DNA from 3 places in the Pseudomonas sp. PK-RTE-24 genome. Region 2 is predicted to be linked to each of the others. Evidence: predicted binding sites of a transcription regulator. Region 2 holds the regulator's gene; each other region holds the start of a gene.

Region 1 (10,404 bases), 1.2 Mb from region 2:
ACTTCATTCCCTGTGGGAGCTGGCTTGCCAGCGAAGAGGCCAGCACATTCAACATCAATGTTGTCTCACAGGCAGCTATCGCTGGCAAGCCAGCTCCCACAGGGTCTGCATTGCCTTCACAACCTTTATTTCAGGCATAAAAAAGCCCGCAGCGACGGCGGGCTTTTTCAGCAAGCGAGCGACGCGCCTCAGATAGGGCGGCTGCCGTACTTGTTATCCGGCTTCTTGGGCGGATCGGCGACCACGTTGGCCTCCACTTCCTGCACCTTGCCGCCGCGCGCAAGGAATTCTTCCATGGCCTTGGCCAGGGCGTCGCGCTCCTTGTTCTTGGCTTCGATGCTCGGCAACTCGTCGACCGAGACCGCAGCCTTGGCTTTGCCTTTGGCAGCCGGGGCCGGCGTGTCGTCACCGCCATCGTCTTCGGTAACGTCTTCCGCTGCCGCTTCCAGGCCTTCCTCGGCCTCGTCTTCGTCGCCTACTTCGAGGTCGTCGTTTTCCAGATCATCGTCGCTCATGTTCTACCTCATGACTTGCCAAAAGCAGATTAGTTATAGACCAGCTTTGGCGGCTGTCGAAGCCGCCGTTGAAAAATCTTCTGCCGCTGCCCGGCAGCGGCTCATGCCTGTTCACCGTGCAAGGTGGCGAGGACTTTACGGGCACCGCCATGATCACGGTGCTCGCCCAGATAAATCCCTTGCCAGGTACCCAGTGCCAGCCGCCCTGCCGCAACCGGCAGACTGACCTGGCAACCGAGCACGCTGGCCTTGAAGTGCGCCGGGAGATCATCCGGGCCTTCGTCGTTGTGCTCGTAGCCGTCTGTTCCTTGTGGGATCAGACGATTGAAAAATCGTTCGAAGTCGCGACGAACTGCCGGATCGGCGTTCTCGTTGATGGTCAACGATGCCGACGTGTGCTGCAGCCACAAATGCAACAGACCGACCCGACAGGCCTTGAGTTCAGGCAAGCCTGCGAGCAACTCGTCCGTCACCAGATGAAAGCCCCGGGGCCTTGCCCGCAGGGTTATCAGAGTCTGTTGCCACATACAGTTCTCCGCTCGTTCGGGGCGCATTCTAGCGTGCTCTGAAAAAAAACAAAGGCCCTAATATTCCTGCAGCGATGTAAGCGATTGCCCGCAGAAAAAGCCTCGTCGTAAAGACGACCAAAGCCGTAAGAAAAATCCTTTCAGCCGCACCTTGAATGACAAATCCCGGACAAAAAAATGCCCGGCGAACCGGGCAGTTTTTTTATCGCGCGTACTTACAGGTTGTAGCCGCGTTCGTTGTGTTGTGCCAGATCGAGGCCGACCGACTCTTCTTCCTCGGTTACGCGCAGACCCATGACGGCGTCCAGCACCTTGAGGATGATGAAAGTCACGATCGCGGTGTAGATCACCGTGAAGCCGACGCCTTTGATCTGAATCCAGACCTGCGCGCCGATGTCAGTCACGGTGCCGAAGCCGCCCAGTGCCGGTGCGGCAAACACACCAGTGAGGATCGCGCCGAGGATACCGCCGATACCGTGCACGCCGAAGGCATCCAGGGAGTCGTCATAGCCGAGTTTGCGTTTCAGGGTGGTGGCGCAGAAGAAGCACACCACGCCTGCGGCCAGACCGATCACCAGTGCACCCATCGGGCCTACAGTGCCAGCGGCCGGAGTGATCGCGACCAGACCGGCGACCACACCCGAAGCAATGCCCAGTGCGCTTGGCTTGCCGTGGGTGACCCACTCGGCAAACATCCAGCCCAGTGCCGCAGCGGCAGTGGCGATCTGGGTAACCAGCATGGCCATACCGGCAGTGCCGTTGGCGGCTGCAGCGGAACCGGCGTTGAACCCGAACCAGCCGACCCACAGCATCGCCGCGCCCATCAGCGTGTAGCCGAGGTTATGCGGAGCCATCGGTGTGGTCGGGAAGCCTTTGCGCTTGCCCAGTACCAGGCACGCGACCAGACCGGCGATACCGGCGTTGATGTGCACCACGGTGCCGCCAGCGAAGTCGAGCACGCCCCAGTCCCACATCAGGCCGCCGTTACCGGACCAGACCATGTGCGCGATCGGTGCATAAACCAGCGTGAACCAGATGCCCATGAAAATCAGCATCGCGGAGAACTTCATACGCTCGGCGAACGCACCGACGATCAGCGCCGGGGTGATGATCGCGAAGGTCATCTGGAAGGTGATGAACACCGCCTCAGGGAACAGCGCCGCCGGGCCGGTGATGCTCGAAGGCGTGACACCAGCGAGGAACGCCTTGCCCATGCCGCCGAAGAACGAATTGAAGTTGACGACGCCCTGTTCCATGCCGGTGGTGTCGAAGGCAATGCTGTAGCCATAAATGACCCACAGGATGCTGATCAGGCCGGTAATGGCGAAGCACTGCATCAGCACGGAAAGAATGTTTTTCGAGCGAACCATACCGCCGTAGAACAGCGCCAGACCGGGGATGGTCATGAACAGCACGAGCGCTGTCGAGGTGAGCATCCAGGCGGTGTCGCCGGAATTGAGGACTGGCGCTGCCACTTCGTCTGCCGCCATGGCGATGCCGGGCATTACGATGGACAACAGGGCGCCTAGCCCTGCGAATTTACGCAGAGTCATATTGTTTTCTCCTGGGGCGTTGGGTTTGTGGCGGCGCTTAGATCGCGTCGGTATCGGTTTCGCCGGTACGGATGCGGATCGCCTGTTCCAGATTGACCACGAAGATCTTGCCGTCACCGATCTTGCCGGTGTTGGCCGCTTTGGTTATCGCCTCGATAACCCGATCCAGATCCTTGTCGTCGATGGCCACGTCGATTTTCACCTTGGGCAGAAAATCGACCACATATTCCGCGCCGCGATACAGCTCGGTGTGACCCTTCTGCCGGCCGAAGCCTTTGACTTCAGTGACGGTAATGCCCTGCACGCCGATTTCGGACAGCGACTCGCGCACGTCGTCCAACTTGAACGGCTTGATGATGGCAGTGACTAGCTTCATGAAACTCTCTCCCGAATTGGTGGACTTGCCCCAGGAAAACAAACCCGTCTCAAGTCTAAGCGCAGTGCCTGGCTTTGTAACGCATCGTTGACGCCAGCTAACCGCATCAGACGAAACTCCCCGCTTCGTCTGCCGCACTGCATTCGTCACAGCGACTGCATCAGTGCATGGGTCGAGGGTGACTAAGCAGAAACCTTGCCAGCTCGGCAAAAACCCTGCATTTCAATCGCTTGGCACCTGTTGCAAGCGCTCGGGCAGAAAAGCTTTTGCCGATACGCACAACAACGGTGCGCCACCGTCCGTCCCCCTGCGCGAAAAGCGTGCATCCGTGCAACGGGATTGACTATAGACACTGCGTGATACACTGCCGGCCATTGTTTCCAGGACATTTCCCATGCTCGCGCCCAAAGACTTCCTCGACGCCCTGAGCGGCACCGCCTCCCGCCTCTTCAGCGGCGACACCCCGCTGCCGAAAGCCGAAATCGAAAGCCAGTTCAAAATGCTGCTGCAAAGTGCCTTCAGCAAACTCGATCTGGTCAGCCGGGAAGAGTTCGATAGTCAGATGGTAGTGCTGGCGCGTACTCGCGCCCGCCTCGAAAGCCTCGAAGCCAAGGTTGCCGAGATGGAAGCGAAGCTGACACCGCCCGCTGAATAATTCGCGTCCCCTGTAGGAGCTGCCGAAGGCTGCGATCTTTTGATCTTCAGCCCTTCAACCATCCCCGCAACGTCCTACAACCTGCACCACCGCCGTCCGATTGCGCCGAAAAGCCCAGGTTTCTAAGCTCATCCGATGCTGAATGTTCAGCACCGGGTTTGGCGACCTGGATCGAATTTGACGCAATGCAACTAAACTCACACAGAGGTTTTTTCTCTCAACGAGTTATGGCGGCTTTGCGTGGGAGACCTCAGGGTCTGCCGGTTTCGAATTCACCGGTTCGCCAACCCGCGCATAGCTGCCACCCTTTTCGTTTGGCGACGAACAGAAGCAGTTTTCTTCACTTGAATTCGAGAACTGAACCATGGACGAAAACTACCTGAAACCTAGCATCTTCACCCGCCACAAACTCCCCCTCAACGCACTCCTCATTCAGAACCAACCCTGGTTCTGCGCCCGAGACCTGAGCCGCCTGCTGCACATCTACCTCAACGAACGCATGCTGCGAAAACTCGACCCCGACCAATACCAAACCCGCAAAACCCTGATCCACAACCAGATCGAAAACACCCTGCTGATCAGCGAATCAGGCATCTACGCCCTCCTCGTCTACCACTACTGTCCCGAATACCGAGCGCTGCGCGAATGGCTCACCCACCAAGTCATCCCCACACTGCGCGACGCCCAACTCCCCAGCACAAGCGAACGCCCACATCTCAGCTTGCTCAGTTGGCCGGACATGACGTTGAGTTTGCTGCACTGGAATAACCAGCCGTGGATACGGTTGCAGGATGTACCACACATGGTGACGGAGCGAGAACAAGCAAACCGCACGGTTGTGAACTCATGGTGGAGAAAGGCTCTGCAATTGATCTGAATTTTTGCGCTGCAACCTCACCAACGGTCATTTCAGTGATATCACTGAAATGACCTGTTTTGTGTCTTCGTTAACTCGCCCCCCCTACTCCGAAATCCTCCACTCACAGAAGTAACGTCCTACAAAACGCGTCCCCCACGTCTGATTTCGCTGCCCCCTCTCTGCTGGCTATCTTCTGCGACCAGATCCAAACAGATGAAAACAATGAGAAGAAAAGGCAAAGCAACGGATCTTCGCAACCAGACATTCAGATCAAACTCGCGAAAGATCGCCTACAAATTCTTTATAAAGAACATTGCCCCGAGAATCCCAAATATTGATGCAGCAGCGGTCAAGTTTGAGCCAATTACCCCAGCAGCGATAAAGCAATACTTTCTCTGGGAGGGGCCAACAATTTTCCCTTGGGATGACGTTGCAGACTGGAAAAGTAAAGATGCGAAAGGTCTGGATTTGGCGATATGGTTCAAACAGATTCTTTGCGGCATGTGCTATGCGACCCCGCGCGCAAGCTCTATCTGCTTAAAGATTATTCTGTTGGAAGGGCATCCGGACAGGGCGCACCCGCTTCGCGGCAGGATCGCGCCGATTGCTCTGCTTGTCGCAGATCACTATGCGCGAGCGCTAGGATGCAAAGAAATCGAAATTCAGGATCCTGATCCGAATGTTGTCTTTTACTACCGGAAACTGGGGTTCGAATTCGACCATACCAACCGGCTTGTCATTTCTGTGAACGGTCAATAACATCGAAATCAACAACCCAATCGTACGAGGTGCGTATGAGCCCAAAAAAGCGAAAGGCAAAGCTTCTTCAGATTGTTGAACTACATCTCGAAGCACTCCGGTTGGCTGGGGATATGTCAGCCAACCAACGGCGATTTATTGAAGTTGCTGTTACGTGTGGGCCAGAGCTTGAGCCAAGCGGCCCGCTGGCCGGTAGAAGATCCTGAGTCAAAAATAAAAAGGCGTCCATAGGACGCCTTTTTTGTGTTTGGAGGAGTAGTCGCAGCGATTCTTTAGCTCCTGGCTTTGCAACCATGGGTTCAGAATCCGACGAGCTGGCCCGTCGTCACTACTTCAGAGAAACCAGCTTTCTCTGCTGCCAAAAATGCGGGGGAGCTTTTACTGGTGCCCAGTCCCAACGAATGCGCAGTTGCAGTCCTCGAGCGGGAGGATCCGTCAATGCCGAGCGAGAGTCAACGCTCCAATTCAGGCAAGCACTGACAGCCCATCGGGTCTTGATACGTCTTGTAAACCTCTATTTCAGCACTGAAACCCGGCTCAACTATCCTTCAAAAACCCGCAGGAAGCGGCCCCCGATTCAACTCAAGGAACGACCATGTCCCTCTCCATTGTCCACAGTCGCGCCCAGATTGGCGTGGAAGCCCCCGCTGTTACCGTCGAAGTCCATCTGGCCAACGGTCTGCCGTCGCTGACCATGGTCGGCCTGCCTGAAGCGGCGGTGAAGGAGAGCAAGGATCGCGTACGCAGCGCGATCATCAATTCCGGACTGCAATTTCCGGCGCGGCGGATCACCTTGAATCTGGCGCCGGCGGACCTGCCCAAGGATGGCGGGCGGTTTGATCTGGCGATTGCTTTGGGGATTCTGTCGGCGAGTGTGCAGGTGCCCTGCCTGACCCTGGACGAGGTGGAATGTCTGGGTGAGTTGGCGCTGTCGGGTGCCGTGCGGCCGGTGCGTGGTGTGCTGCCGGCGGCACTGGCGGCGCGCAAGGCCGGGCGGGCGCTGGTGGTGCCTCGAGCGAATGCAGAAGAGGCGTGCCTGGCATCCGGGCTCAAGGTGTTTGCGGTCGATCATTTGCTGGAAGCGGTGGCGCATTTCAATGGGCACACGCCGGTCGAGCCTTACGTTTCCGATGGTTTGATGCACGCTGCCAAGCCCTATCCCGACCTCAACGAAGTGCAGGGTCAAACAGCCGCAAAACGCGCATTGCTGATTGCCGCAGCGGGGGCGCACAACTTGTTGTTCAGCGGGCCTCCGGGAACCGGCAAGACGCTGCTGGCCAGTCGTCTGCCAGGATTACTGCCACCGCTTTCCGAATGTGAGGCGCTGGAAGTGGCAGCGATTCAATCGGTCGCCAGCGGGGTGCCTCTGACTCACTGGCCGCAACGCCCCTTCCGCCAACCACACCATTCGGCTTCAGGGCCGGCATTGGTCGGTGGCAGCTCGAAACCGCAACCCGGCGAGATCACCCTCGCCCACCATGGCGTGCTGTTTCTCGATGAGTTGCCGGAGTTTGATCGCAAGGTGTTGGAAGTTTTACGCGAGCCTTTGGAGTCGGGACATATCGTCATCGCGCGGGCCAAGGATCGCGTACGTTTCCCCGCGCGATTTCAATTGGTTGCCGCGATGAATCCGTGTCCCTGTGGATATCTTGGCGAACCGAGCGGCAAATGCTCGTGCACACCGGACATGGTCCAGCGCTATCGCAACAAGCTGTCAGGGCCGCTGCTGGACCGGATCGATCTGCACCTGACCGTGGCGCGGGAGGCAACCGCGTTGAATCCGGCAGCCAAGCCCGGCGAAAACAGCGCCAGCGCTGCGGCTCTGGTGGCCGAGGCTCGCGAACGACAGCAGAAGCGTCAGGGCTGTGCCAATGCGTTTCTCGATCTGCCGGGGCTCAAGCGTCACTGCAAGTTATCCACAGCTGACGAGAAATGGCTGGAGGCGGCATGCGAGCGACTGATCCTGTCGCTGCGCTCGGCGCATCGCCTGCTCAAGGTCGCGCGCACACTGGCGGATCTTGAGCAGGCCGATGCGATTACCCGCGAGCATCTGGCCGAGGCACTGCAATACCGGCCGGCGACACCTTAATGCTCGGTCAGATCAACCAGCGGTGCCTGACGCACTTCGGTATCACGCCCGGCCTGAATATCGGTCACACGCTTCAAGGCGTTATCCACCGCAGCTTTATCCGCCAACAGGCTGTAGCTGATCTGGAACTGCTTGTGCTGTTTTGGGGCGATGGTCGGCACCAGATTCAACGGCCGCTGATAGCGACGGTTATAGGAAAAACTCGTCCCAGGCTCCAGCCCGGTGACGTAGCCCTGCCCCTGGGTGTCGGTGTTTTTCCACAGCGAGAACACCGGCAACTGCTCGGTGTTGAAGCCAACGGATACGCCGAGACTACCGGCCTTGTTGTGCAACACAGTCAAGGTGTCACCCTTGGCGTCCGCATACGGCACGACGTTGTAGACAGTTTCGTCGTAGTCCTTGGTTGGCGCGCGATAGGTCTGCCAGTCGGGCAGGTCACCCTTGGCCTTGTCGTTGAACGGCGATACCTGCTTCACCGGCGCAGCGAATTTTGCCCCTTGCTCAAGAAACGGCGTGCTGAAATTGCTGTGATACAGCGCCTGATATTCCTTCGCATAGTCGCCGTTGTTGGTCAGAGTGTCGTTAAGGGCGAAGCTTGCGCTGCCCGGTTCGGTGACCAGTTCGGTCGCTACCGAGAAATCGACTTTCTTGAATGCCTGCTCTTTCAGCTCGCCACGCAGCGTGATGGCATACGGCGGCTTCTCGTCGATGTGCAAAGTGACGGTGCTGGCCGGGATGTTGGCGGCGCGACCGTGCAGGGTCAGCAGTTCGCCGTTGTCCATGCCGGGATGGCCAACCCACTCGTAACCGCAACGGGTGACCAGCTCATTGAAGCCTTCCAGCCAGCCCAGACCACCGCGACCGTTGAGTTCGATGAACGCTGGGTTGACCACGTCCTTGACCGGCGAATCCCAGCCCATGCGCACGTCGCCCACCGAAGCCTGCAACACGTTCATGCCACGGGTTGGCACCACCGAGAGTTTCATCGTGCCGTTATCGATGTCGACGATGCTGACGCCCTCCTGACGACCGCCATGCAGAGTACGCAAGGTCACGGAAAACGGTTTGGCGGTTTTTACACCGAGTTGCTCACTGGTGATCGTCCGGTTTTTTGCCGGAGTGTTGGCGTCGAGCAGGACATAGTCCCAAGCCATGGCATGAGAAGCGGCAGAGAATGCGCCGAGGGCGACGAGGAGTTTGAGCGGGGTCATGGCAGCAGCCTTTATTGGAGTTGTGCCATTTTTATAGCGCTGCGGAAACGTTTCAGCAAGTGCAAAGAAGAGGCGGGAGAAAAGCATTCGCAAGCAGGCTCGCTCCCACTGGGGTTTCCGGATTTCACAACCTTTGTGAATCACACCGAAAACTGTGGGAGCGAGCCTGCTCGCGGTAGCTGTTTCAAAGACGCATCAACGGAAGCGATCAACCTCGGAACGCAGATCCGCCGCCAGCTTCTCCAGCTCTTTCGCGGTGACAGCCAGGTTCGACACCACCTCACGCTGCTCACTGTTGGCCAGTGCGATGCTCTGCAAATTGCTGCTCAGCAACGTAGCAGTGCTGCTCTGCTCCTGAGTGGCGGTGGTGATCGCGGCGAACTGCTGGCCTGCCGAACGGCTCTGCTCGTCGATCCGCGCCAGCGCCGAGGCGACATTGGCGTTGCGCGACAGGCCTTCCTGCATCAGCACGTTGCCCTGTTCCATAGTGCTGATCGCGTTGCCGGTTTCCTGTTGGATGCTGTGGATCATGCTGGAGATTTCATCGGTCGCCTGACGGGTACGCGAGGCGAGGCTGCGCACTTCGTCCGCGACCACGGCAAAACCGCGACCTTGTTCACCGGCACGCGCGGCTTCGATGGCAGCGTTGAGTGCCAGCAGGTTGGTCTGCTCGGCGATCGAGGTGATCACACCGACAATTCCGCCGATTTCCTGAGAGCGCTGCCCCAGCGTGTTGATCACGCTGGCGGTGCTGTTCAGCGCACCGGCGATCTGCTCCAGCGACGACGACGCTTCTTCCATCGAGCTGCGGCCGATCTGCGTTTGCTGAGCGTTTTCCTGCGCCAGGCGCTGGGTCGCGCCCATGTTGTCGGCGATGTTCAACGACGTCGCGCTGAACTCTTCCACGGCGCCGGCCATGCTGGTGATTTCGCCCGACTGCTGCTCCATGCCCTCATACGCACCGCCGGACAAACCGGACAGCGCCTGCGCACGGCTATTGACCTCTTCCGAAGCGCGGCGGATGTGCTCGACCATGGTCGACAGCGCCTGGCTCATCTGGTTGAACGCGCGGGACAGCTGCCCGATTTCATCGTGGCTCGATACGTTCAGACGCACGCTCAGATCACCAGCACCCAAGGCCTCAGCCTGACGCACCAGATCGCCCAGCGGCGCGAGTTTGCTGCGCAGCAGCCAGACCACGGAACCGACCGCGAGCAACATCGCCAGCAGGCTGCCGATCGCCAGTTGCGTACCGACGCTCCAGGTCACCGCGCGGATCTCGGCTTTCGGCATGCTCGCCACCACCGACCAAGGGCCACCTTCGAACGGCACGGCGATGCTGTAGAAGTCCTCGCCCTTGTCGCTCCAGAACTCACCCTTGCCCGGGGTTTTCACCAGGTTGTTGATGGTCGGGGCGGCTTGATCCAGGTTTTCGACACCGGCAATCGGCACCAGCCATTTGTTCTGCTCGTCGAGCAGGGCCAGCGAGCCGGTCTTGCCAATGCGGAAGCGCTTGAGATTGGCGAACTGCGCGTTCTGCGCGTCGGTGTAATCGAAACCTACATACAACACGGCGATGATCTTGCCGCCCGCATCGCGCACCGGTGTGTACTGCGACATGTAGTAGCGCTCGAACAGCAACGAGCGGCCGACATAACTCTGCCCTGCCATCAACTTCGCGTAGGCCGGGTTGGCATGATCGAGCACGGTGCCGATGGCACGGGTGCCGTCCTGCTTGCTGACGTTGGTGCTGACGCGAATGAAGTCTTCGCCGCTGCGCACGAATACCGTGGCCACACCGGCAGTCATCTGCTTGAACTCGTCAACTTCCTTGAAGTTGTTGTTCAGCACTTCGTTGCC
Region 2 (10,404 bases):
GTCTTCCGGCAGTTGCGTGTGCACCCGCAGCGGAAAGGCCACGTTCTCGAACACATCGAGGTCGGTGAACAGCGCACCGCTCTGAAACAGCACGCCCATGTGCTTGCGCGCATCGAACAGATCACTGCGCGACAGCGTCGGCAGGTTCTGCCCGTTGACCCAGACTTCGCCGCCGGACGGCCGCAACTGCGCGCCCATCAGGCGCAGCAGCGTAGTCTTGCCGCAGCCGGAAGGCCCCATGATGCCGGTGACCTTGCCGCGCGGGATGCGGATATCGACGTTATTGAAAATGCTCCGCGCACCGCGCTTGAAGGAGACTCCCTTCAGCTCGACCGCGTAGGCGTTATCGGCACTCATCTAAACTCCTTGCGATGCAGCCTCTCACTGGGATGCCAGACTTTCCTCGGAAACACCTGCATCCCGGGCAGGCCGAACTGGCGGCGAACTATATCACTCCAAAGGCTGAGCGCCCAAGCGAGAACCCGGCCAAGATCGCCGACCGAAGAGGGCCTGAGCGAGTTTCAGAGGGTTTTGGTAACCAGTAATGACAAAGCACGTCGAACTTGCGTGAGGCTTTGCCACATAACCGCTATAATCGCCGCCTTTTCATCGGCCCATACGATTCTGACATGAGCAAAACCCGCGACCTGATTCAATCGGCACAACGCACCATCCGCCTCGAAGTGGAAGCCGTCCAAGGCTTGATGGCCCATATCGACGCCGATTTCGTACGCGCTTGCGAGATGATTCTGGCCAGCAAGGGCCGTGTGGTCGTGGTCGGCATGGGCAAATCCGGGCACGTCGGCAACAAGATCGCCGCCACCCTGGCCAGCACCGGTACTCCTGCGTTTTTCGTGCATCCGGCCGAAGCCAGCCACGGCGACATGGGCATGATCACCCGCGACGATGTGATTCTGGCCCTGTCGAACTCCGGCTCGACCAACGAAATCGTAACGCTGCTGCCATTGATCAAACGCCTGGGTATCCAGCTGATCAGCGTCACCGGCAATCCACAGTCGCCATTGGCGAAGGCTGCCGAGGTCAATCTCAATGTGCATGTCGAGCACGAAGCCTGCCCGCTGAATCTGGCACCGACCTCTTCGACCACGGCCGCACTGGTCATGGGCGATGCCCTGGCCGTGGCGCTGCTGGAAGCTCGTGGTTTCACCGCTGAAGATTTCGCGTTCTCGCATCCTGGCGGTGCCCTTGGCCGTCGCCTGCTGCTGAAAGTCGAAAACGTCATGCACGCCGGACAGGAGCTGCCGCAGGTACAACGCGGTACCCTGCTCAAGGACGCGCTGATGGAAATGACCCGCAAGGGTCTGGGCATGACCGCTATTATTGAGGCCGATGGCAAGCTCGCCGGGATCTTCACCGACGGTGATTTGCGCCGCACGCTGGATCGCGCCATCGACATCCGCAGCGCCACCATCGACCAGGTGATGACTGCACACGGCAAGACCGCCCGGCCCGACATGCTCGCCGCCGAAGCCCTGAAAATCATGGAAGACCATCGAATCAACGCCCTGGTAGTCGTCGACGAGGAGGATCGCCCGATCGGCGCCTTCAACCTCTCCGATCTGCTGCGCGCAGGAGTCATGTAATGAGCAACGATCTGCTGCAACGCGGCAAAGCGATCAAACTGGCAGTGTTCGACGTCGACGGTGTGCTCACCGACGGGCGCCTGTACTTCCTCGAAGACGGCAGCGAGTTCAAGACCTTCAACACGCTCGACGGCCAGGGCATCAAGATGCTGATGAATGCCGGCGTGCAGACGGCGATCATCAGTGGTCGCAAGACCCCGGTGGTCGAGCGCCGCGCGAAAAACCTCGGCATCCCGCATCTGTTTCAGGGGCGCGAGGACAAACTGGTGGTACTCGACGGTCTGCTCGCGCAACTGGGCCTAAGCTATGAAGAAGTCGCCTATCTCGGTGACGATCTGCCAGACTTGCCGGTGATCCGCCGTGTAGGGCTGGGCATGGCGGTGGCCAACGCTGCCGATTTCGTCCGCGAACACGCCCACGGCGTTACCCGCGCCCGTGGCGGCGAAGGTGCCGCCCGCGAATTCTGCGAATTGATCCTGCGCGCCCAGGGCCGCCTCGAAGCGGCCAACGCCGCGTACCTGTGAGCCTGACCATGTTTAGCAAAAAGTTTCGCAATTTCCTGCTGTTCGGCTGCATCGCGGCGATTTTCGCTGCGGTCGGCTACTGGAACATCAGCCCGGAGCGCTTCCTCGACAAGCCGCCGGTCTCGGCCGCCGAGAATCCGATCGACTGGTACGCGACCAACACGCATACCATTCAATACCTGCCCGACGGCAAGGTGCAGTACGAGATGACCTCCGACAAGGCCGAGCACGTCAAGGCCACCGATGTCACTCTGGTAACCAAGCCTGATTTGAACATGTACCGCGGCACCGACTTCCCGTGGCACGTGACCAGCGAGCGCGGCGAAGTGAATTCGGGCGGCACCGAAGTTGAATTGATCGATTCGGTACGCGTACAGCGCACCGATGAGAAACAGCGCGGCACCCTGATCACCAGCACCCGCATGACCGTGTTCCCGCAGCAAGAATATGCGCAGACCGCGCAACCCGTTAGAATCGAGGGCGCTGGCGGCGTATCGACTGGCGTCGGAATGAAAGCGTACCTGAAGGACAGCAGGATACACCTGCAATCGAACGTAAGAGGACAGTATGAGGCTCGTTAAAACCCTCCCTATTTTGCTCAGTCTGGGCGCAGCACTGGGAAGCGCGAGCGCCTGGTCCCTGCCGAACGATCAGCAGCAGCCTATCCGCATTCAGGCCGACGACGCCCAACTGGACGACAAGAATGGCATCGCCACCTATAAAGGTGACGTGATCATTACCCAAGGCTCGATGATCGTTAAAGGCAACACCGTGACCATGACGCGCGCGCCCAATGGCGACATCGACGTGGTGACCTCGGTAGGCAACCTGGCTTACTTCGAGCAGTTGCAGACCCAGGGCGACGCCAACCCGGTCAAGGGCTACGGCGTGACGATTCAATACCACGCCCAGCAGAACCGGGTGGTGCTGATCGACAAGGCCAAGGTTATCGACAAGGATAACAACGTCACCCAGGGCGAAAAAATCGTCTACGACACCGTGAAGAAACTGGCCAGCGCCGGTCGCGCCACGGGCAGCAAGGTCACCGAATCGCGTCCGCGCATCGACATGGTGATCCAGCCGAAGAAGAAAACCGAAGAGAAATCCCAGTAATGGCAACTCTGAAAGCTCAGCATCTGGCCAAGGCCTATAAAAGCCGCCAGGTCGTGCGTGACGTCAGCCTGTCGATCGACAGCGGGCAGATCGTCGGCTTGCTCGGCCCGAACGGCGCCGGCAAGACTACGTGCTTCTACATGATCGTTGGCCTGGTGCAGGCAGATCAGGGCCGTGTGCTGATCGATGATCTGGACGTCAGCCACCAGCCGATGCACGGCCGCGCCAAGGCCGGTATCGGCTATCTGCCGCAAGAAGCGTCGATCTTCCGCAAACTGTCGGTCGCCGACAACATCATGGCGATCCTCGAGACCCGTCCGGAGCTGGACAAGGCCGGTCGTCGCAAGGAGCTGGAAAGCCTGCTGCAGGAATTCCACATCAGCCACATCCGCGACAACCTCGGCATGAGCCTGTCCGGCGGTGAGCGTCGCCGGGTGGAAATCGCTCGCGCCCTGGCCACTGCACCCAAGTTCATCCTGCTCGACGAACCGTTCGCCGGTGTCGACCCGATCTCGGTCGGCGACATCAAGCAGATCATCCATCACCTCAAGGCCAAGGGCATCGGTGTGCTGATCACCGACCACAACGTGCGTGAGACGCTGGATATCTGCGAAACCGCTTACATCGTCAACGACGGTCAACTGATCGCTGAAGGCGATGCCGAGACCATCCTGGCCAACGATCTGGTCAAGGAAGTGTATCTGGGTCACGAGTTCCGCCTGTAAGCGCGACAGCGCTGTATCGATTCAAGGCGCATTTATCCGCTTTAATTGTTACAGCGCTCTAGGCAAACACTTCAGTTTCAGGCATATAATTTGCTTAAGTTTGGCGCTTCGGCGCCCTGTAGTGGATGGCGCAAAGCGCCGGCGAATAAGGTGTTAAGCCCCTGCCATGAAACCATCGCTAGTCTTGAGAATGGGCCAGCAGCTGACGATGACACCGCAGCTGCAACAGGCCATCCGCCTGCTCCAATTGTCGACCCTGGACCTGCAACAGGAGATCCAGGAGGCTCTGGAATCCAATCCGATGCTCGAGCGCCAGGAAGAAGGCGACGACTTCGACAATGCCGATCCGCTGGCCGACAACGCCGAACAGAAGCCCGCCGAAATCCAGGAACCCTCCTACCAGGAAACCGCCCCGACGGTGGATAACCTCGAGGATGGCGATTGGAACGAGCGTATCCCCAACGAACTGCCAGTGGATACTGCCTGGGAAGACGTCTACCAGACCAGCGCCAGCAGCCTGCCGAGCAGCGATGACGATGAGTGGGATTTCACCACCCGCACGTCGGCCGGCGAGAGCCTGCAAAGCCATCTGCTCTGGCAACTGAACCTGGCACCGATGTCCGACACCGATCGCCTGATCGCCGTGACTCTGATCGACTGCATCAACAATCAGGGCTATCTGGACGAAACACTCGAAGAGATTCTTGAAGCGTTCGACCCGGAACTGGACATCGAGCTCGACGAAATCGAAGCTGTCCTGCATCGCATCCAGCAATTCGAGCCCGCCGGTATCGGCGCACGCAACCTCAGCGAATGCCTGCTGCTGCAATTGCGCCAGCTGCCCGCGAAGACGCCGTGGCTGACCGAGGCCAAGCGTCTGGTCGCCGATTACATCGACCTGCTCGGCAGCCGCGATTACAGCCAGTTGATGCGCCGGATGAAGCTCAAGGAAGACGAGCTGCGCCAGGTCATCGAACTGGTGCAGAGCCTCAATCCGCGTCCCGGCTCACAGATCGAGTCGACCGAAGCCGAATACGTCATTCCCGACGTGATCGTGCGCAAGGACAACGAGCGCTGGCTGGTCGAGCTGAACCAGGAATCGGTGCCTCGCCTGCGCGTCAACGCCCAGTACGCCGGTTTTGTGAAGCGTGCCGACACCAGCGCCGACAACACTTTCATGCGCAACCAGTTGCAGGAGGCCCGCTGGTTCATCAAGAGCCTGCAGAGCCGCAACGAAACCCTGATGAAAGTGGCCACGCAGATCGTCGAACATCAGCGCGGCTTCCTCGAGTACGGCGACGAAGCAATGAAGCCGTTGGTATTGCATGACATCGCCGAAGCGGTCGGCATGCACGAATCGACGATTTCCCGGGTGACCACACAAAAATTCATGCATACCCCGCGCGGTATTTATGAGCTGAAATACTTTTTCTCCAGCCACGTCAGCACCTCCGAAGGCGGCGAATGCTCGTCCACGGCGATCCGCGCGATCATCAAGAAACTGGTCGCTGCGGAAAATCAGAAAAAGCCGTTGAGTGACAGCAAGATCGCTGGTTTACTGGAGGCACAAGGCATTCAGGTGGCTCGCCGCACCGTCGCCAAGTACCGCGAATCCCTCGGAATCGCGCCTTCGAGCGAACGCAAGCGGTTGATGTAAGCCACGTTACAGCGTTCCAGTGGCAGGCTTTTCGGCCTGCCGCTTTATGCACTGGCAACGAAGGAGAAGCTGTATGCAAGTCAACATCAGTGGACACCAACTGGAAGTGACCCAACCTCTGCGTTCCTACATCGAGGAAAAACTCCAGCGACTGGAGCGACATTTCGACAAGATCACCAACGTGCAGGTCACGATGTGCGTCGAAAAGCTGAAACAGAAGATCGAAGCCACCTTGCATATCCCCGGCAGTGAAGTGGTCGCAAACGCAGAAGATACCGACATGTACGCTGCGATCGACTCACTTACCGACAAGCTGGATCGCCAACTCAAAAAGCATAAGGAAAAGACCCAGAGCCTCCTCCAGGGCGCGACCGGTCGTTAACACCCCTATCCATGATCCGACTTGAAACCATCCTGACCCCCGGCCGTTCCCAAGTGAACGCGCCGGGCGGCAGCAAGAAAAAAGCCCTCGAACAGATTGCCAACCTGATCCACCGCGAAGTGCCGGATCTGGCGATGCAGGATGTCTTCGAGGCGCTGATCGCCCGTGAAAAACTCGGCTCCACCGGTTTTGGCAACGGCATCGCCATTCCCCACTGCCGCCTCAAGGGCTGCGCGGGGCCAGTGAGCGCCCTGCTGCACCTCGAAGCCCCGATCGATTTCGACGCCATCGACGGCGCTCCGGTGGACCTGTTGTTCGTACTGCTGGTCCCGGAAGCCGCAACCGACGCGCATCTGGAGTTGTTGCGCCAGATCGCCAGCATGCTCGACCGCAAGGAAGTGCGCGACAAATTGCGCAGCGCTCCGAGCAATGAAGCCTTGTACCAGGTCGTACTGGACGAGCAGAACGGGCACTAATCATGCGTTTGATCATTGTCAGTGGCCGTTCGGGCTCGGGTAAAAGTACCGCCCTGAATGTCCTTGAGGACAACGGCTACTACTGCATCGACAATCTGCCGGCCGGTTTGCTGCCGGAACTGGCCGAGCGAGCGCTGATTCACACAGAACTGGCGCAGCCGCTGGTCGCCGTGTCGATCGATGCGCGCAACCTGCCCAGCCATCTGTCACGTTTCCCTGAGTTGCTCGAAGACGTGCGTGCCAAGCATATCAAGTGCGATGTGCTGTACCTGGACGCCGATGAAGAAACCCTGCTCAAGCGTTTTTCCGAGACCCGTCGTCGTCACCCGCTGAGCAACGCCAATCGCTCACTGGCCGAGGCGATTCACGACGAAACCGCCCTGCTCGGTCCGATCGCCGATCTGGCCGACCTGAAGATCAACACCACCAGTCTGAATCTGTATCAACTGCGCGACACCATCAAGTTGCGCCTGTTGAATCAACCGGAGCCCGGTACGGCGTTTCTGGTCGAGTCGTTCGGCTTCAAGCGCGGCATGCCGGTCGACGCCGACCTGGTGTTCGACGTGCGCTGCCTGCCCAATCCGTACTGGAAACCGGAGCTGCGCGCTCAGTCGGGCCTTGATGCACCGGTGGCCGAGTACCTGGCGCAGCAGCCGGATGTCGAAGAAATGTATCAGGACATCTACGCCTACCTGAACAAGTGGCTGCCACGCTTCGCCGCCAGCAACCGCGCCTACGTCACCATTGCCATTGGCTGCACCGGCGGGCATCACCGCTCCGTCTACCTGACCGAACGACTGGGTCAGGCCCTGCAGAAAACCCTGAAGAACGTCCAGGTTCGCCACCGCGACCTCACCTAAAGGATTTACACCGCGATGCCTGCTCGTGAAATCGAAATCATCAATAAGCTGGGCCTGCATGCCCGGGCATCGGCCAAATTTGTCGGCGTGGCGGGTCAGTATCCAGACTGCACGATCCGAGTGGGACGCACACCTGAAACGACTGTCGACGGCAAGAGCATCATGGCAATGATGATGCTCGCGGCGGGTAAAGGCACCAAGATCCATTTGAGCACCGAAGGCGAACAGGCTCAGGAAGCCATGGACGCATTGGTCGATCTGATCGAAAGGTATTTCGACGAAGGTGAATAATCCTCGAGGCGGGGACACTGTTCCTCGCCTCCATTCACCCCAACGCCGTATCCATCACCATCATCAGACAAAACCCGATCAGAAGGCCCAGACTGGCCAGCTTGTCATGCCCATGACGGCGCGATTCCGGGATCACTTCGTGGGTCACCACCAGCAACATCGCCCCCGCCGCCAGTGCCAGCCCCAACGGCAACAGCACCTGAGCCAGACTCACGAGCCACGCACACAGCAGCGCAAATATCGGTTCGACCAGCCCCGACGCCGCGCCGATCAGAAACGCCCTGACCCGCGACATTCCCGCCCCGGCCAGCACCAGAGCAATCACCAGTCCTTCCGGCACATCCTGCAACGCAATGCCCATCGCCAGACTGTCGGCGTCCGCCATCCCGCCTCCGGCAGATACGCCAACCGCCATGCCTTCCGGAATGTTGTGCGCGATGATGGCGAACACGAACAGCCAGATTCGCGGTGGAATTACCGGATGCTCCAGCGTGCCGACGAGCATTTCCGGCGAGGCACCGCAAATGCGCCGATCCACCAGATACAGACCGAACGCACCGAGCAGGATGCCGAAGCAGATCAGGCCACTGGCGGCCCACGGCGTCAGGCCAAGGCTCTCAGCTGCAGCTATGCCCGGCACGATCAACGAAAACGCCGTCGCCGCCAGCATCACCCCGGCACCAAATCCCAGCAAGGTGTCGCTGAGTGCCTGCGGCATGCGGCGGATCACCAGCACCGGCACCGCGCCAAGCGCCGTGCCCAAGGCGCAGATGGCACCGCCCTGCAAGGCACGTAACAGCCTCGGTTCCAGATTCAGCCATTGCAAAGCGTGGGCGACCAGTAAAGTCATACCCGCCAACAGCAAAAGCGAACCCACCGCGTAACGAAACATGCGCCCACTGCCAATCGCCAGTGTTTCCGTGCCCATAGTCAGCCCTGATTGTTTTTATTGAAGGCTTAAACCAGTGCGGCCTGATAGCGCGCAGCAACTTCCGGCCAGTTGATCACGTTGTAGAACGCGTTGATGTATTCCGGGCGACGGTTCTGGTAACGCAGGTAGTAAGCGTGCTCCCAGACATCGAGGCCAAGGATCGGGGTGTTGCCGTTCATCAACGGGCTGTCCTGGTTGCCGCTGCTTTCCACGACCAGTTTTTTCTCCGGTGTCACGCTCAGCCACGCCCAGCCGCTGCCAAAACGGGTCAGCGCGGCTTTGGTGAACGCTTCCCTGAAACTGTCGAGTCCGCCCAGTTGCTCGTCGATGGCCTTGGCCAGCGCGCCGCTGGGCTTGCCGCCACCGTTGGGCACCATCACTTCCCAGAACAGCGAATGGTTGGCGTGGCCGCCGCCCTGATTGATCACCGCCGCGCGAAGTTTTTCCGGCAGTTGCTGCACGCTGGCGACGAGTTTTTCCACCGGCCACTCGGCGAACTCGGTGCCTTCCACGGCGGCGTTGAGGTTGTTGATGTAGGTCTGGTGATGCTTGGTGTAATGGATTTCCATGGTCTGCGCATCGATGTGCGGCTCGAGGGCATCGTAGGCGTAAGGCAAGGCAGGCAAGGTAAAAGCCATTTCAATGGACTCCATACTGATGAGAAGTTGAGGCGCGGCGGGCATTGCCGGTGTCCGGATGCAGCAGGCGCTGGGTGCGTGGGTATTCGCCGTGCTCGCTGATGAAGTTCAACAGTTCGACATAGGTCTTGCTGCTCTGGCGCAGCGCCGCCTCACGCAGGGCCGGACGCAAGCGCTCGTCCTGCATGGTCTGCAACAAACGTTGATGGATGGCACAGAGATATTCGGCGCTCTCCTCCGGTTGGTTCAGGCGCAGATGCAGGTCAGCCAGGTTGTGATGTGAGACGACGCAGGCCGCCACCGCTTCGTCGGCATCCGCCCAGCGTTCGAACAACACTTGCGCCAGGGCCAGGGCTTGCAGGTAAGCCTCGCGGGCGTCGATCAGTTCGCCCAGCATGAAGCAGCGATTGGCCCGTTCGATCGTGCGTTTCCAGTGCTCCATGATGAGCCTCCAAAGCGGTTGCGGGGTTTACACGCCGCCGGCGGTGAGTTTCTCGGGGTTGAGCAACTCTTTCAGCTGGCTGCGCGACAGGCGGGTGTGTTCCAGGGCGACGTCGATCACCGCACAGCCTTCCTTGCAGGCGTTAGCGCGCAACGGATCTGGCGACTCATCCAGCGCCGGCTTTCGAGGTAGGGCTGCTCGTGCAAGGCAGAACTCATGATCCGTGACTCGTCCGGAAATGAGATTTATTATTAGATGATAATGAGAACCAAAACAAGCGTTCGAGTTTGCGCTGTTCATTTGTGGGAGCGAGCCTGCTCGCGAATGCGCCGTGTCAGCCAGCACATTTGCAACTGATCCACCGCTTTCGCGAGCAGGCTCGCTCCCACAGGGGATTTGTGCGAAGCGAATAAAAAAGGCGCGCCATCCACAACGGATGGCGCGCCTTTTTTTGTTGGCGGATTCGCGGCTTAGCTGCCGGCGACAGTCATCCGCTCGATCAACACAGACCCGGTGCGAATGTTGCTGCGCAGTTCCAGATCATTACCCACTGCGACAATCTGCTTGAACATGTCACGCATGTTGCCGGCGATGGTCACTTCCTGCACGGCGAACTGGATCTCGCCGTTTTCCACCCAGAAGCCCGCAGCGCCGCGCGAATAGTCACCGGTGACCATGTTCAGGCCATGGCCCATCAACTCGGTGACCAGCAATCCCCGGCCCATGCGCTTGAGCAGTGCTGCCTGATCCTCGTCGCCATG
Region 3 (10,404 bases), 650 kb from region 2:
ACATCTGCCCCGGGCGCGCCACAGAACCCTGTGGGAGCGAGCCTGCTCGCGAAAGCGGTCTGTCTGACACATCGATACTGGATGAGCTGGCGCCTTCGCGAGCAGGCTCGCTCCCACAAGGACATGTGTTTATCTTTCAAACCTGTCGGACCTTTTTCTATGCGCATCAAAGTCCACTGCCAGAATCGCATCGGCATCCTGCGTGACATCCTCAATCTGCTGGTGGCGTACGGGATCAACGTCGCACGCGGCGAGGTGGGTGGTGAGCATGGCAATGCGATCTACCTGCACTGCCCGAACCTGATCAACATCCAGTTCCAGGCGTTGCGCCCCAAGTTCGAGGCAATCGGTGGGGTGTTCGGGGTTAAGCGCGTCGGGCTGATGCCCAGCGAACGCCGGCACATGGAATTGAACGCACTGCTCGGCGCGCTGGAATTTCCGGTGCTGTCGATCGACATGGGCGGCTCGATCGTTGCGGCCAACCGCGCGGCGGCGCAGTTGCTCGGGGTGCGCGTCGATGAGGTGCCGGGGATTCCGCTGTCGCGCTACGCCGAGGATTTCGATTTGCCGGAATTGGTGCGCGCCAACAAATCGCGAATCAACGGCATGCGGGTCAAGGTCAAGGGCGACATCTTTCTCGCTGACATCGCGCCGCTGCAATCGGAACACGACGACAGCGAGGCCATGGCCGGCGCCGTGCTGACGCTGCACCGCGCCGATCGGGTCGGCGAGCGAATCTACAATGTGCGCAAGCAAGAGCTGCGCGGGTTCGACAGCATCTTTCAAAGCTCGAAAGTCATGGCCGCTGTGGTCCGCGAAGCGCGGCGCATGGCGCCGCTGGATGCGCCGCTATTAATAGAAGGCGAAACCGGCACTGGCAAGGAATTGCTGGCGCGCGCCTGCCACCTCGCCAGCCCGCGCGGACAGTCACCGTTGATGGCGCTCAACTGCGCCGGACTGCCTGAGTCGATGGCCGAGACCGAACTGTTCGGCTACGGCCCCGGCGCTTTCGAAGGCGCTCGCGCTGAGGGCAAGCTGGGCCTGTTGGAGTTGACCGCTGGCGGCACGCTGTTTCTCGATGGCGTCGGCGAGATGAGCCCGCGCTTGCAGGTCAAGCTGCTGCGCTTTCTTCAGGACGGTTGCTTCCGTCGCGTCGGCAGTGATGAAGAGGTGTATCTGGACGTGCGGGTGATCTGCGCGACGCAGGTGGACTTGTCCGAATTGTGCGCGCGCGGTGAGTTTCGCCAGGATCTCTATCACCGCTTGAACGTACTGTCGCTGCACATCCCGCCGCTGCGCGAGTGCCTCGACGGTCTGACGCCGCTGGTTGAACACTTTCTCGACCAGGCCAGTCGGCAGATCGGCTGTCCGCTGCCGAAACTGGCTCCGGCGGCGATGGATCGCCTCAGCCATTACCACTGGCCGGGCAATGTGCGGCAGCTGGAGAACGTGCTGTTCCAGGCGGTTTCCCTGTGCGACGGCGGCACGGTCAAGGCCGAACATATTCGCCTGCCGGATTACGGCGTGCGTCAGCCGCTTGGCGATTTTTCCCTCGACGGCAGTCTGGACGAGATCGTCGGGCGTTTCGAAAAAGCGGTGCTGGAACGGCTGTATTCCGAGCATCCAAGCAGTCGGCAGTTGGGCAAGCGACTCGGTGTGTCGCACACGACGATTGCCAACAAGTTGCGTGAGTATGAGGTTGGCAAAACCTCCGAAAGCTAAATAGAGCCTTTGTGGCGAGGGGATTTATCCCCGATGGGCGGCGAAGCCGCCCCGCTTTTTCTTCCCAGCGACCTCATTTGCAGGCTTGGCGACTGCTGCGCAGCCGAACGGGGATAAATCCCCTCGCCACAGGATCTCCATCCCCCGCCGAACTCAGGATTGCCACTAACCGGCATGACACCGCCGGTTTTTCGTCTTCGACCCATTTCAGATTCCCCCTCCGATCCCCTCAAGTCCCCTGTTTACCGGGCCTTCGCCCGCCAATAAAAAGTTGGTCTGCAAATTGCTTATGGCTGAGCAGTACAGCGGTGGGCGGCAAACGTCCGGCATGCAGAGGAAACACTGTGGACAAGTACCTTTATGTGGCAATGACCGGCGCCAGCCAGAACGCACTGGCGCAGCGGGCGCATGCCAACAACCTGGCGAACATTTCCACCAACGGCTTTCAGCGCGACCTCGAGCAGGCGCGTTCGATGCCGGTATTCGGCGACAGCTTTCCGGCGCGCGCGTTTGCCATGAGCGAACGTCCTGCCACCGACTTCACGCCGGGCTCGCTGGTGCAGACCGGTCGTGAACTCGACGTCGCGGTATCCGGCAACGGTTTCATCGCCGTGCAAAACCCCAGCGGCGGCGAAAGCTACGTGCGTACCGGCAGCCTCAACATCGACGCCCTCGGCGTACTGCGCGCCGGCAACGGCATGCCGGTGATCGGTAACGGCGGCCCGATCGCCGTGCCGCCCGAGCAGCAGGTGGAAGTCGGCGAAGACGGCACCATCAGCATTCGCGCAATGGGCGAAGGTCCGCGCGTCATGGCCGAAGTCGACCGGATCAAGCTGGTCAACCCGGACATCAAGAACATGAACAAAGGCCTCGACGGTTCGATTTACACCAAGGACGGCCAGCCGGCGCAAGCCGACGCCAACGTCAAACTGGTCTCGGGTTTCCTCGAGTCGAGCAACGTCAATGCCGTGGAAGAAATGACTTCGGTGCTGGCCCTGGCCAAGCAATTCGAGTTGCACGTCAAGATGATGAACACCGCCAAAGACGACGACCAGGCCATGGCTCGGGTCTTGCAGATCAGCTAATTATCAGAACGTCGCGCCGTAAAACAGGCGCACGAGGAGAATCGAATGCTTCCGGCTCTATGGGTTGCCAAAACCGGTCTGTCCGCCCAGGACACCAACCTGACCACCATTTCCAACAACCTGGCGAACGTTTCGACCACGGGTTTCAAACGTGACCGTGCCGAGTTCCAGGACTTGCTCTATCAGATCAAGCGTCAGCCAGGCGCCCAGTCGACCCAGGACAGCGAACTGCCGTCGGGTCTGCAAGTGGGTACCGGTGTGCGCATTGTCGGCACCCAGAAAAACTTCACCGCCGGCAGCCTGCAAACCACCGAGCAGCCGCTGGACATGGCCATCGACGGTCGCGGTTTCTTCCAGATCCTGCAGCCGGACGGCACCACGTCCTACACCCGTGACGGTACTTTCCACCTCGACTCCAATGGCCAAATCGTCAACGCCAGCGGTTTCGCCCTGGAACCGGCGATCATCATTCCGAACGATGCGCAGACCTTCACTGTCGGCCGTGACGGCACCGTGTCGATCACCATCGCCGGCAACCCGGCCTCGCAAGTGATCGGCAACCTGCAGACCGCCGACTTCATCAACCCGGCCGGTCTGCAAGCCGTGGGCAACAACCTGTTCCTGGAAACCGCTGCTTCCGGCGCGCCGCAGATCGGCACCCCGGGCCTGAACGGTTTCGGTACCACGCTGCAGAACACCCTGGAAACCTCGAACGTCAGCACCGTTGAAGAGATGGTCAACATGATCACCACTCAACGCGCCTACGAGATGAACTCCAAGGTGATCTCCACCGCCGACCAGATGCTCTCGTTCGTAACGCAGAATCTGTAATCCAGTCTTTGGGGCGGCCTGAGGTCGCCAGCAACACCGTGAGGTAGGGTCATGAAGCGCTTTGTATCTGTTCTGGCATTGAGTGGGGTCGTCTCGCTCGCGGGCTGCGTCGCCCCGACGCCCAAGCCCAATGACCCTTACTACGCCCCGGTGTTGCCGCGCACACCGTTGCCGGCGGCTGCCAATAACGGCTCGATCTATCAGGCCGGCTTCGAGCAGAACCTGTACAGCGACCGCAAGGCGTTCCGGGTCGGTGACATCATCACCATCACCCTGAACGAGCGCACCCAGGCGAGCAAGAACGCCAACTCGCAGATGGACAAGAACAGCGATAACTCGATTGGTCTGACCTCGTTGTTCGGCTCCAGCCTGACCACCAACAACCCGATTGGTGGCGGTGACCTGAGCCTGAACGCTGGCTACAGCGCCGACCGTTCGACCAAGGGCGACGCCAAGTCCGGGCAGAGCAACAGCCTGACCGGTTCGATCACCGTGACCGTGGCCGACGTGCTGCCCAACGGCATCATCGCCGTGCGTGGCGAGAAGTGGCTGACGCTCAACACCGGTGACGAACTGGTGCGCATCGCCGGTATGGTCCGCGCCGATGACATCGCGACCGACAACACCGTGTCGTCGACCCGCGTCGCCGATGCGCGCATCACCTACTCGGGTACCGGCGCGTTTGCCGATACGAGTCAGCCAGGCTGGTTCGACCGTTTCTTCCTCAGCCCGCTGTTCCCTTTCTAGGTGGCTACGTTGAATCTGAAAAGCCTTATGGTGGCCGCGTTGTTGATGTCTGCGGCGTTCACCGCACACGCCGAGCGGCTGAAGGACATCGCCAGCATTTCCGGCGTGCGCTCCAACCAGTTGATCGGTTACGGCCTGGTGGTCGGGCTTAACGGCACCGGTGACCAGACGACGCAGACCCCGTTCACCCTGCAGACCTTCAACAACATGCTCTCGCAGTTCGGCATCAAGGTGCCGCCGGGATCGGGCAACGTGCAGTTGAAGAACGTTGCGGCGGTGTCGGTGAGTGCCGATCTGCCAGCGTTTGCCAAGCCAGGTCAGCAGGTCGACATCACCGTGTCCTCGATCGGTAACTCCAAGAGCCTGCGCGGCGGCACCTTGCTGCTGACGCCGCTCAAGGGTATCGACGGCAACGTCTATGCGATCGCTCAGGGCAACCTCGTGGTTGGCGGTTTCGACGCTGAAGGCCGCGATGGTTCGAAGATTACCGTCAACGTTCCGTCGGCCGGTCGCATCCCTGGCGGCGCGTCGGTGGAGCGTGCGGTGCCGAGCGGTTTCAACCAGGGCAACAGCCTGACGCTGAACCTCAACCGCTCCGACTTCACCACCGCCAAGCGCATCGTCGACAAGGTCAACGACATGCTCGGCCCTGGCGTCGCCCAAGCCATCGACGGCGGATCGGTGCGGGTCACTGCGCCACTGGATCCGAGCCAGCGTGTCGACTACCTGTCGATCCTGGAAAACCTCGAAATCGATCCGGGGCAGGCGGTGGCAAAAGTCATCATCAACTCGCGCACCGGCACCATCGTCATCGGCCAGAACGTGAAAGTGTCGCCAGCCGCCGTGACCCACGGCAGCCTGACCGTGACCATCACCGAAGACCCGATCGTCAGCCAGCCTGGCCCGCTGTCCAACGGCCAGACTGCCGTGGTGCCGCGCTCGCGGGTGAATGCCGAACAGGAAGCCAAACCGATGTTCAAGTTCGGCCCGGGCACCACCCTCGACGAGATCGTCCGTGCGGTGAACCAGGTCGGCGCAGCACCGGGTGACCTGATGGCGATTCTCGAAGCTTTGAAGCAGGCCGGCGCATTGCAAGCCGACCTGATCGTGATCTGAGGCCGGCCACCATGGATATGCGCAAAAGCGGTCTGGTCAGCAGCAGCGATTCGGGTTCCTACTCCGACCTCAATCGTCTGAACCAGCTCAAGGTCGGCGACAAGAACAGCGACGAAAACATGCGCAAGGTTGCGCAGGAATTCGAGTCGCTGTTCCTCGGCGAAATGCTCAAGTCGATGCGCTCGGCCACCGAAGCGCTTGGTCAGGACAACCCGCTGAACACGCCGGCGGCCAAGCAGTATCAGGAAATGTACGACCAGCAACTGGCGGTTTCGATGTCCCGCGAGGGCGGTGGTATCGGCCTGGCCGACGTGCTGATCCGCCAGATGTCGAAGAACAAGCCGATGGCGCCGGGCGAGGCTGCCGCCGCGTCCGCCGCCAAGCAGCAGGAAGCGCTGGCCAAGGCCGCCGCCGTGCCGACGCCGATTGCCGCTGGCACCGTCGCCACCGGTCCGCTGTCCCGCGTCAACGGCGAGCGTCCGTTGTGGGCATCGCGCTCGGTGCATGCGCCGAACAACACCGATATTTCCCATCGCAACGACATGGCGCTGATCAACCAGCGGCGTCTGGCATTGCCGCCGAAACTGGCCGATCGCTTGCTCGCTGGTCTGGTGCCGTCGGCGCCGAGCGTGGCCACTGCCACCACTGCGGCCGCAGCGACCAACGCCTTGCCGCAACGTGCTGCGACTACCGCCGTCACAGGTTCCGGCGCTTTGTACAACGGCGACTGGCTGGCCCGTGCCGAAGAGCAGAAAGCCGCTGGCGGGCAGATGCAGGTTTACGGCCGCGCCATGGCGCAGATTCCGCTGGCACCGGCGAAGAAGGCCTTCAGTTCCGCCGACGAATTCGTCAACACCATGTTGCCGATGGCCAAGGAAGCCGCTGACCGCATCGGCGTCGATCCGCGTTATCTGGTGGCGCAAGCGGCACTGGAAACCGGCTGGGGCAAATCGGTCATGCGCGCTCAGGATGGCAGCAGCAGCCACAACCTGTTCGGCATCAAGGCGAGCAGCAACTGGAAGGGCGATTCGGCCCGCGCGATCACCAGCGAGTTCCGCAATGGCGCGATGGTCAAGGAGACGGCCGAGTTCCGTTCCTACGCCTCGTACAAGGACAGCTTCCACGATCTGGTGACGTTGCTGCAGAGCAACAATCGCTATCAAGAAGTACTGAAGTCGGCCGATAACCCAGAACAGTTTGTACGCGAGTTGCAGAAGGCCGGTTACGCCACCGACCCGAACTACGCGACGAAGATTTCGCAAATTGCCAAGCAGATGAACAGTTTTGAAAACTACGCTGCGGCGGGTGTCTCCACCACGCCTTTATAAGGCACCAGGTAATAAGGTCTGAACCATGAGTTTGCTCAATATCGGGATGTCGGGACTGTCGGCCAGCCAGTCCTCTCTGGCTACGACAGGCAACAACATTGCCAACGTCGACACCGCCGGTTATTCACGTCAGCAAACCGTGCAGGGCACCAAGTCCTCGCAGCAGTACGGCAGCGTTTTCATCGGTACGGGCACGACCCTGGCCGACGTGCGCCGGGTGTACAACTCGTACCTGGAATCGCAGCTGCACACCGCGACGTCGCTGGACAGCGAATCGGCTGCCTTCCTCAAGCAGGCGACGCCGCTGGACGCGATGCTGTCGGACACCAACACTGGCCTGACCGGTGTACTGCAGAAATTCTTCACCTCGATGCAGGGCGTATCGACGTCGGCCACCGATGACACTTCGCGTCAGTCGGTGCTGACCGGTGCACAGGCGCTGACCAGCCGTTTCAATACCCTGGCCAAGCAGCTCAACGATCAGAACACCACGATCAACGGCAGCCTCGGCGACATGACTGCCCAGGTGAACAAGCTCGCCACGGCGATTGCCAATCTCAATCAGAAGATCGGCGAAATCTCCACCAGCGGCGGGGCGCCGAACGACCTGCTCGACAGCCGTAACGAAGCCGTGCGTCAGCTCTCCGAGCTGACCGGTGCCCAGGTCGTCGAGCGCGGCACCAGCTTCGACATTTATGTCGGCAGCGGCCAGCCGCTGGTCATCGGCAACACCACCAACAGCCTGAGCATGGTCGCGAGCAAGACCGACCCGTCGCGCATGTCGATCCAGATGGATCGCGGTTCGAGCACCATCGACATCACTTCGGTGATCAGCGGCGGCGAAATCGGCGGTCTGCTGACCTATCGCAAGGAAGTCCTCGACCCATCGCTCAACGAGCTCGGTCGCGTGGCCCTGGTGATTGCCGATCAGATCAACAGCCAGCAAGCCCAGGGCATCGACAAGAACGGTGACTTCGGTGCGGCGATTTTCAACAACATCAACAGTGCCGCCCTGATCAGTCAGCGCAGCATTGCGAAGGATGGCAACAGCGCCGGTTCGGGCAACCTCGATGTGACCATCAAGGACACCGGCAAGCTGACCACCAGCGATTATCAGGTGACCTTCACCAGCGCTACCGATTACACCGTCAAACGTTCCGACGGCACCGATCTGGGCGCATTCAGCACCACGACCAATCCGCCGCCAGTGATCGACGGTTTCACCCTGGCCTTGAATGGCGGCGCGCTGAGCGCGGGTGACTCGTTCAAGATCACGCCGACCCGCAACGCGGCGGCGAGCATTCAGACGGTCCTGACCGATCCGAAGAAAATCGCTGCGGCAGGTCCGCTGACCGGCGTCGCCAGCGCCAACGGTCTGGGCACGTACACCCAGCCGACGCTCAGCGACAAGATCGACATCTACAACCCGACCGCCCAGGCTGACATGCAGGCGGCGCTGAAGAATTCGACACCGGTCAAATTGGTGTTCGGCGCAGCCAGCGGTGGCAGCCAGTCGTACAACCTGGTCGACGCCAAGGGCGCGACCATCGGCACCGGCACCATCGTGCCTGGCCAGTCGAACACGCTGAATTTGAAAGTCGGCATCGTCGATGCCAGCGGCAACCCGGTGATGGACACTACCGTCACGCCGAACGTGCAGAAGACCTTCACCGTGCAGACCACCGTGGGCGGCACGCCGAAAACCGGCGAGACCTTCACCATGAACCTGACCGGTGCGGCGTCTTCGGACAACCGCAACGCCCAGGCACTGGTCGCGTTGCAAACCAAACAGACGGTGGACACCGGTTCGGCGAGCAAGGGCATCAGCCTGACCGACGCCTACAACACCCTGGTGACCAACGTCGGTACCAAGACCGCCCAAGGCAAGTCCGACAGCGCCGCGACCACGGCGATTCTGGAGAACGCCAAGGGTGCCCGCGATTCGTTGTCCGGGGTCAACCTGGACGAAGAAACCGGCAACCTGGTCAAGTACCAGCAGTACTACACAGCGTCTTCGCAGATCATCAAAGCTGCGCAGGAAACTTTCGCCACGCTGATCAACAGCCTTTAAGGAGTCGTAATTCATGCGCATTTCCACCGCCCAGTATTACGGAACGCAAGCTTCGGATTATCAGCGTAACTTCAACAAGGCCGTTGCCACCGCGAGCGAGGCGAGCAGCCTGCAGCGCATCAACACCGCCGCCGATGATCCGATCGGTGCCGGGCGCTTGCTGCAATTGGGCCAGCAGGCGGCGATGCTCGATCAGTACAAGACCAACGTCAACACCACCAAAAGCGCCTTGACCGTGCAGGAGTCCACTCTGGATTCGATTACCACGGCGCTTGCGCGAGCCAAAGAGCTGGCCCTGGCCGCGAACAACGGCACCATCACCGACAAGGACCGCCAGGCATACGCCTCGGAACTGGGTGAGATCCAACAACAAGTGCTGGGCCTGATGAACGCCAAGGATGCCAACGGCAATTACCTGTTCTCCGGTTCGAAAACCGATACCGCGCCGTATTCGAAGAATTCTGACGGCACGTTCAGCTACAACGGCGACCAGACCACCATCGATCTGGGCATCGGCGACGGCATGACCGTGGGTACCAACACCACCGGTTGGGACGCGTTCCAGCAGACCATCAACACCGGCCGCACCAACACCAAAATGACTGCGCCAGCCGTCGATGACGGCCGTGTCGTGCTGTCCAATGGCACCGTCGGCACCGCCGCCACTTACGACGCCAAGTTCACCGCCGGGCAGCCGTATACCATCGATTTCGTCAGCAGCACCCAGCTGAAAATCACCGATGCCTTAGGCAACGATGTGACCGCCGAGGCCAGCCAGAATGGCTTGATCAGCAACAGCAGCGGCGCCAACCAGACCGTCAGCTTCCGTGGCGTCGACCTCAAGCTGAACGTCAACCTGAAGGCAGGCGATACCAATCCGGACGCCGTTATCGCAGGGCACAGTTTTCAGCTGTCGGCCTCGCCGGACTCGTTCACCACCACGCGTAATCCGGGTAACCCGTCGACCAGCGTGATCACCGGTTCGACCATCACCGATCAGGCAGCCTACACCGCAGCGTTCCCGCAGGGCGGCGCGGTGCTCAAGTTCACCAGCGCCACCGATTTCGATCTGTATGCCGCGCCGGTGACGGCCGACAGCAAGCCGGTTTCCTCGGGCACGGTTGCCGGCGGTAACGCCACCGCTGCCGGTGTGACTTTCGCCCTGGGCAGCGCGCCGGCCGCTGGTGATCAGTTCTCGATCCAGCCGAACAATCATCAGACCCAGAACGTGCTCGACACCCTGGGCCAGATGATCACCGCGCTGAATACGCCAGTCGACGGTGACCCGGTTGCCAAGCAGAAATTGCAGGGCGCGATGGAGGCGGGCCTCGGCAATATCGATGCCGCTTCCAACCAGATCGGCACGGCGGTGACCACCATTGGTGCCCGCGGCCAGGCGCTGGACATGCAGACCATCACCAACGACAGTCTGACCACGGCGAACAGCACGACCCAGGGTTCGATTCGTGATTCCGATCCGGCTGAAGTCATGACCCGTCTGACG

What was found. Region 2 encodes sigma-54, which starts transcription at its own class of promoters, with help from an activator protein. Its sites were predicted from a motif close to ANTGGCATNNANNTTGCTNT; they were not measured.
Region 1: the regulator sigma-54 is predicted to act here: its motif matches at 3,155-3,174, upstream of glnK (P-II family nitrogen regulator).
Region 3: the regulator sigma-54 is predicted to act here: its motif matches at 1,993-2,012, upstream of ACV8MC_RS25795 (flagellar basal body rod protein FlgF).

What each region holds. Positions count from the first base shown of each region.
Region 1 covers NZ_CM133224.1:1,714,444-1,724,847, reverse strand. Annotated here, with positions in the region: gene sutA (transcriptional regulator SutA) at 189-515, opposite strand; gene ACV8MC_RS07550 (secondary thiamine-phosphate synthase enzyme YjbQ) at 617-1,042, opposite strand; gene ACV8MC_RS07545 (ammonium transporter) at 1,258-2,595, opposite strand; gene glnK (P-II family nitrogen regulator) at 2,633-2,971, opposite strand; gene ACV8MC_RS07535 (accessory factor UbiK family protein) at 3,366-3,626, shown strand; gene ACV8MC_RS07530 (BRO-N domain-containing protein) at 3,991-4,503, shown strand; gene ACV8MC_RS07525 (N-acetyltransferase) at 4,699-5,244, shown strand; gene ACV8MC_RS07520 (YifB family Mg chelatase-like AAA ATPase) at 5,840-7,333, shown strand; gene ACV8MC_RS07515 (aldose 1-epimerase family protein) at 7,330-8,544, opposite strand; gene ACV8MC_RS07510 (methyl-accepting chemotaxis protein) at 8,740-10,404, opposite strand, start outside.
Region 2 covers NZ_CM133224.1:532,825-543,228, forward strand. Annotated here, with positions in the region: gene ACV8MC_RS02420 (ATP-binding cassette domain-containing protein) at 1-357, opposite strand, end outside; gene ACV8MC_RS02425 (KpsF/GutQ family sugar-phosphate isomerase) at 630-1,604, shown strand; gene ACV8MC_RS02430 (KdsC family phosphatase) at 1,604-2,128, shown strand; gene lptC (LPS export ABC transporter periplasmic protein LptC) at 2,137-2,709, shown strand; gene lptA (lipopolysaccharide transport periplasmic protein LptA) at 2,696-3,241, shown strand; gene lptB (LPS export ABC transporter ATP-binding protein) at 3,241-3,966, shown strand; gene ACV8MC_RS02450 (RNA polymerase factor sigma-54) at 4,133-5,623, shown strand; gene hpf (ribosome hibernation-promoting factor, HPF/YfiA family) at 5,697-6,005, shown strand; gene ptsN (PTS IIA-like nitrogen regulatory protein PtsN) at 6,017-6,481, shown strand; gene rapZ (RNase adapter RapZ) at 6,484-7,341, shown strand; gene ACV8MC_RS02470 (HPr family phosphocarrier protein) at 7,357-7,632, shown strand; gene ACV8MC_RS02475 (ZIP family metal transporter) at 7,667-8,560, opposite strand; gene ACV8MC_RS02480 (superoxide dismutase) at 8,590-9,201, opposite strand; gene ACV8MC_RS02485 (hypothetical protein) at 9,203-9,643, opposite strand; partial or broken gene ACV8MC_RS02490 (FagA protein) at 9,781-9,861, opposite strand; gene pmbA (metalloprotease PmbA) at 10,114-10,404, opposite strand, start outside.
Region 3 covers NZ_CM133224.1:5,729,337-5,739,740, reverse strand. Annotated here, with positions in the region: gene ACV8MC_RS25800 (sigma-54-dependent phenylalanine hydroxylase transcriptional regulator PhhR) at 160-1,722, shown strand; gene ACV8MC_RS25795 (flagellar basal body rod protein FlgF) at 2,067-2,807, shown strand; gene flgG (flagellar basal-body rod protein FlgG) at 2,853-3,638, shown strand; gene flgH (flagellar basal body L-ring protein FlgH) at 3,690-4,385, shown strand; gene ACV8MC_RS25780 (flagellar basal body P-ring protein FlgI) at 4,413-5,501, shown strand; gene flgJ (flagellar assembly peptidoglycan hydrolase FlgJ) at 5,513-6,829, shown strand; gene flgK (flagellar hook-associated protein FlgK) at 6,855-8,900, shown strand; gene ACV8MC_RS25765 (flagellar hook-associated protein 3) at 8,914-10,404, shown strand, end outside.